Regions from separate parts of the Thioalkalivibrio sp. ALE22 genome, predicted to be linked through region 2. Evidence: predicted binding sites of a transcription regulator. Region 2 holds the regulator's gene; the other holds the start of a gene.
What was found. Region 2 encodes FliA, which starts transcription of late flagellar genes. Its sites were predicted from a motif close to GCTAAAGTTNNNNNNNNNNCNGCCGATA; they were not measured.

Region 1 (3,209 bases), on a different contig from region 2:
TCCCCCTGATTTCGTTTCCCCCGATGGGTGCTCTTGTTGAACGAGTGGCGGGTAGCGTTGGAGCATTCCATGACTGATACGACCTTTGCCGACCTCGGGTTGGCCGATACCCTTTTGCGCGCGCTGGATTCCGCCGGCTACCAGCACCCGACCCCGATCCAGGCCCGGGCCATCCCGGAAGTCCTGAAGGGCGGCGACCTGCTGGCCGCGGCCCAGACCGGCACCGGCAAGACCGCCGGCTTTACCCTGCCGATCCTGCAGCGCCTTTCCACCAGTGATGCGCCCAAGCCCGGCAATGGCCGTCCGCGCTGCCTGGTGCTGACCCCGACCCGCGAGCTGGCCGCCCAGGTGCACGATTCCGTGAAGACCTACGGGCGCAACCTGAAGCTGCGCTCGATGACGATCTTCGGTGGCGTGAACATGAACCCGCAGATCAAGGCCCTGCGCGACCGCATGGACATCGTGGTAGCGACCCCGGGGCGTCTGCTCGATCACGCCAACCAGAAGACCATTGACCTCTCCGGTGTGGAGATCCTGGTCCTCGACGAGGCCGATCGCATGCTGGACATGGGCTTTATCCGCGACATCAAGAAGCTGATCGCGCTGATGCCCAAGAGCCGGCAGAACCTGATGTTCTCGGCGACCTTCTCCGACGAGATCCGCACGCTGGCCAACGGCCTGCTCACTCGCCCGGCGGAGATCGACATCGCCCCGCGCAACACGGCCGCCGAGAGCGTGCAGCAGAGCGTGCATCTGGTGGAGACCAGCCAGAAGCGCGAACTGCTGAGCCACCTGATCCGCACCAACAACTGGGAACAGGTGCTGGTGTTTACCCGCACCAAGCACGGCGCCAATCGCCTGGCCGAGAAGCTGTCCAAGGATGGCGTGCGCTCGGAGGCCATTCACGGCAACAAGAGCCAGGCGGCGCGTACCAAGGCGCTCAAGCAGTTCAAGTCCGGGCAGGTGCCGGTGCTGGTGGCGACCGATATCGCCGCGCGCGGCCTGGACATCGATCAGCTGCCGCAGGTGGTCAACTTCGAGTTGCCGAATGTGCCGGAGGATTACGTGCATCGCATCGGCCGTACCGGGCGTGCCGGCTCCGCCGGTGCTGCGCTGTCGCTGGTGGATGGCGAGGAGATCAAGCTGCTGAAGGGCATTGAGCGCCTGATTCAGCGTCCGATCGACCGTATCGAGACCGAAGGTTTTGCCGCGCCGAAGCCGGCCGCCAATGACGGCAACGGCAACCGCCGCGGCGGTCGTGGCGGCAAGCCGGGCGGCGGGGCACGCAATGGCGCCCCGCGCAACGCCCGCGGTGGCAAGCCCGGCGGCGGTCGCGGCGGCAACGGCCGCCCGTCCTCCAACGGCAACCGGGCGGCGCGCAGCCGCTAGTCCGACGCGCCAGCGCAGTACCGCGAACCCGCGGTCCCGATGTCCGGGGCCGCGGGTTTTTTCGTTCCGGGCCTGGCGGGGAGGGCTTTATTCACCACGAAGCACACGAAGGCACGAAGAAGGGCCAGGTCAAGGGCGAAAAGCGATAACAGGAAGGCTGGAAGACAGGAAGGGACTGGTGTTGTGCGCCAGGTGATTGGCCCCAGTACAAGGCTAATCACAGCGTGTTGTGATTGCCGAGGGCCCATAAACACTTCCAAATTTCGCGTCTTCCTGTGAAATGCTTTTGCCCTTGCCCTTCTTCGTGCCTTCGTGTGCTTTGTGGTGAATACGGTTTTCGCGTTGCGGCGAGGCGTTGGAGTTGAGCTGGATCAGGGCGGCGGGGGATGGGCCGGGCGATACTCTGGCGGGCTCAAGGCCGGGCGCGGGTGGTCGTTAACGAAGCCAAAGGAGGGTGTCGATGAAGATTGGGAATCTGGGTGGGCTGCGGCTGAAGCTGATTATTCTGGTGATCGTGGTGAGTACGGTGCCGCTGTCGATCATGGGCGGGGTGACGTTCCACACCATGAAGGGCGATCTTGCCGCGGGGGTGGATGAGGCCCTGGTGACGCAGCTGTGGTGGTTGCTGTGGGCGCTGTGGGTGGTCGCGTTTGTGGTGGCGCTGGGGATTGGCTGGTTCTATGCCAATGTGCTGACGCGGCCCCTGGAGCGCCTGGCCGAGGGGCTGGAGGCGATCGGCGAGGGGCGCGCGGATCTCGGGCACCGCGTGGAGGTGACTACGGACGACGAGATCGGCCGCACCGGTGCAGCCTTCAACACGGTGATGGGCCGGCTCTCCGGGCTGATCCGGCAGGTCGCGGATGCGGCCGACGGTATCGCCGCCTCCGCGCGGCAACTGGAGGGTCGCAGCAACGAACTGACCCGGGCGACCCACGAGCAGCGCGGCGACGTGGAGCAGGTGGTCACCGCGATGAATCAGATGTCCGCCACCGTGCAGGAGGTGGCCAACAACACCCAGAGCACGGCCGAGAGTGCCGGTCAGGCGACCCGGGCGGCGGAAGGCGGACGCACCGTGGTGCAGGCCACGCAGGGCGCGATCAACACCCTGGCCGGCGAGATCCGCCAGGCGAGCCACGTGATCAGTGAGCTGAAGGGTGACAGCGACAACATCGGCACCATCCTGCAGGTGATCGAGGAGATCGCCGAGAAGACCAACCTGCTGGCGCTCAATGCGGCGATCGAGGCCGCCCGCGCCGGCGAGGCGGGACGCGGCTTCGCGGTGGTGGCCGACGAGGTGCGTCATCTGGCTCAGCGAACCAACGACTCGACCGGGGAGATCCGCGAGATCATCCAGCGCCTGCAGGGCGGAGCGACCCGCGCGGTACAGGCGATGGAGGTGAGCCAGCAGCACGCCGAGACCTCGGTGGAGAAGGCCGGCGAGGCGGGCGAGACCCTGGAGTACATCCACGACTCGGTGACCACCATCGACGACATGACCCGCCAGGTGGCCAGCGCGACCGAGGAGCAAAGCCAGGTGGCGGAGGAAATCAACCGCAACATCCACCACATCAATGACATCGCGGTGCGCAACGCCGACGGGGCCAACGAGATGCAGCAGGCGGTAGAGGCCCTGGAAGGGCTGGCGCAGCAGCTACAGAACGAGGTTGCGGGCTTTCGTCAGCAGGGCTGATCCGGCCTGGCGTCAGAAGCCCCGGCGCAGGGCGTCGAAGCCCAGGGCGACGTCGTCGGGATCCGCGCCGGGCTCGATGCGCAGGCGGTCACGCACGGTGTCGCGGTCAATATGGGACGCCTCGATCGCG
Region 2 (3,209 bases):
GTCCAGCACCCGCAGCATGGTGTCCATCAGGTGACTGTCCGCCCGCCGCTCACCGTTACGCAGCAGGTTGAAGACGTCCTCCGCGTGATGGCACACGGTCACCAGGGGATCCAGGCTCAGGAAGCCGGCTCCACCCTTGATGGTATGGAAGCTACGAAAGACCGCATTCAGCAGATCCCGGTCATCGGGATTCTGTTCCAGGTCGATGAGTTGCTCGTTGAGCCCCTCCAGCAGTTCCCCGGCCTCGATCAGGAAGTCCTGAAGGATTTCGTCATTGGGGTCGATGGCCATTCAGTCTCTCCGGTCGCGTGGCGCCATTCGCATGAGGGGAACTGCCTAGAAGCCCAGGCTCGATAGCAGATCGTCCACCTCGTCCTGTCCTTGAACGACATCCGCGGCGGAATCTTGAGTCTTGGGCACGCTGGGACCGTGACCCTTGCGGTCCGCCTCGCGCTCCTCCTCGCGTTGTTCAAGCGACGCCTCGGCCGCCTCGACCTGCTCCATGCGCCCGCTGGAGAGCCGGATCAGGGACACCAGGTTCTCTTCCAGGTCGGTCACCAGCTGGATCACGCGGCGAATCACCTGGCCGGTAATGTCCTGATAGCTCTGTGCCATCAGCACCTCGGAGAGCAGCCGGCGCAGCTCCTCGGTGTCTTCCCCCGCCTGCGCGAAGAACGTGTCGAGCTCGCGGGCAAAGTCCCGGAACTCCTCCACCGAGAGCTGGCGGTTGCGAAAGCGCGTCCACTTCGCCGTCAGGTCGGCCGCCTGCTGGCTGAACGACTCCGCGATCGGCAGGCTCGACTCGATGGCATTCATGGTGTCGTGGGCCGCCTGTTCGGTCATCGTGACCACGTAATTCAGGCGTTCCTTTGCGTCCGGGATCTCCGCCTGGGTCAGTTCGACCAGACGCGAATCGCCGCGGAAGCTTTGCAGGGCCTCGTGAAGATCACGGGTCAGCTTGCCCAGCTCGTCGAAGAGTTCGCGGTCATAGGGGCGCGCCAGATCCTGCACCAGCGCCCGGGCGCCCGTGTCGTCGCCCGCCTCCAGCGTCTTGACCAACTGCCGCGCAAGCTCCAGCTGATCGTCGCGTGGTGGGTGTTCCTGTTCAGTCATGAGAAGCCTCTTGCGGGTACGGCGCGGAAGGTTTCGGACGACGCCCGCGGCGGTCGGTGCCACGGGCGTCGGGCATATCGGTCACAGGCCCATGATTATCCCTGTGCTTCAATGCGTTCGAAGATCTTGTCGATCTTTTCCTTCAGCGTCTCGGCGGTGAACGGCTTGACCACGTAGCCGTTCACGCCCGCCTCGGCCGCCTCGACGATCTGGTCGCGCTTGGCCTCCGCCGTCACCATCAGCACCGGCATGGACTTGAGGTTCGGGTCGGCGCGCACGGCCTTCAGCAAGTCGATCCCCGGCATGTTGGGCATGTTCCAGTCGGTGATCAGAAAGTCGAAATCGCCGTTCTGCAGCATCGGCAGCGCAGTGCTGCCGTCGTCGGCTTCCTGGGTATTGTTGAAGCCAAGATCACGCAACAGGTTCTTGATAATGCGCCGCATCGTGGAAAAGTCGTCCACGATGAGAATCTTCATTCCCTTGTCCACACGTCACTCCGGGATTCGTAGGGTGGGTTTTAGAATAACTGCAAAGCCGTACCGTCTTCGAGCCACGAACCCAGGCGGGCACGCAGTCGAATGGTGGCCTGACTTCGGATCTGGCTGACGCGCGACTCGGTCACGCCCAGCACGGCACCGATCTCGCGCAGGTTGAGCTCTTCGATGTAGTAGAGCGACAGCACCAGCCGCTCGCGTTCGGGGAGGTCGCCGAGGGCTTCGGCCAGTTCCTGACGGAACTCACCGGCCTCGAGGGTGCGGGCCGGCGACACCTCCTGCCCTTCGATCACGCGATCAGCCCCGTCGTCACCCCCGCCGAGGTCGTCCAAAGCGAACAGGTGGGCCCCGGCGTGATCCTGCAGCATCTCGTAGTACTGGTCGATCGGCACGTCCAGCTCGGCGGCGACCTCGCTGCCACGCGCCGCCCGCCCCTCGCGCGCCTCGACGGTCTGGATCGCCGCGGCAATACGCCGACTGTTGCGGTGCACCGAACGCGGTGTCCAGTCACTGCGGCGCAGCTCGTCGATCATCGCGCCACGGATGCGGATGCCGGCGTAGGTGGCAAAGGTCGCGCCCTGGCCGCCCTCGAACTGGCGCGCCGCCTCGAGCAGCCCGATCATGCCCGCCTGAATCAGATCATCCACCTGCACCGAGGCGGGGAGCCGCGCCATCAGGTGATGGGCGATGCGGTGGACCAGCTCGACGTGATCGGCAATCAGCTGTTCGTGTCCGCCGCTGGCCGCGGAGGTCGCCTGATAGCCGGAAAGTCGATTACGCGTCGTCATCATGCGCTCTGCAGCATCCGTTCCACGAAAAACCCGACGCCACCGTGGTCACCGCCCCCCACCGGCCAGCGGTCCACGGTCCGTGCCAGTTCGGCAAAGGCCTTCCCCGCCGGGCTCCCGGGGTACTGCTGTACCACTGGCGCGCGTTTCTGCACCGCCTTTCGCAGGTGATCGTCCATCGGAATATAGCCGGCCAGGTCGAGCACCACCTCCGGCAGGTAGTTGCCGCAGACGGTATTGAGCTTCTGCATCAGTCGCTCGGCGCCTTCGCGGCCGTCGACCATGTTCGTCACCATGCGGAAGCGACGCAGGCCATGATCGCGGTGCAGGACCTTGATCAGGGCATAGGCGTCGGTAATCGAGGCGGGCTCGTCGCAGACCACCACCAGGGTCTCCTGGACCGCGCGGCAGAACGACGTCACGGATTCCTGCAGGCCGGCCGCGGTGTCCACGATCAGCACATCCAGGGGTTTGCGATAGGCGCTGAAGGCATGGATCAGACCGGCATGCTCGGCCGGCGTCAGGTTGGCCATCGCCGCGATCCCCGAAGCCGATGGCACCACCTTCACCCCGTCCGGCCCCTGGACGAGCACGTCCTCCAGGCTGTCCACGTCCCCGGTCACCAGGTCGTGCAGCGTGCGCTCGGGACGCATCCCCAACAGCAGGTCCACGTTGGCCAGGCCCAGATCGGCGTCGAACAGCATGACCTCGCGCCCGAGCCGGGCCAAGCCCACCGACAGGTTCACCGATACGTTGGTCTTGCCCACCCCGCCCTTGCCCGAGGCAACCGCGATGACCTTCAACGGCTTGTTAG

Region 1: the regulator FliA is predicted to act here: its motif matches at 1,800-1,827, upstream of F793_RS0107675 (methyl-accepting chemotaxis protein).

What each region holds. Positions count from the first base shown of each region.
Region 1 is NZ_KB906504.1:66,320-69,528, reverse strand. It holds gene F793_RS0107680 (DEAD/DEAH box helicase) at 70-1,389, shown strand; gene F793_RS0107675 (methyl-accepting chemotaxis protein) at 1,850-3,079, shown strand; gene F793_RS0107670 (DUF255 domain-containing protein) at 3,092-3,209, opposite strand, start outside.
Region 2 is NZ_KB906500.1:108,292-111,500, reverse strand. It holds gene F793_RS0102210 (chemotaxis protein CheA) at 1-291, opposite strand, end outside; gene F793_RS0102205 (protein phosphatase CheZ) at 337-1,113, opposite strand; gene cheY (chemotaxis response regulator CheY) at 1,209-1,589, opposite strand; gene F793_RS0102195 (RNA polymerase sigma factor FliA) at 1,631-2,398, opposite strand; gene F793_RS0102190 (MinD/ParA family protein) at 2,395-3,209, opposite strand, start outside.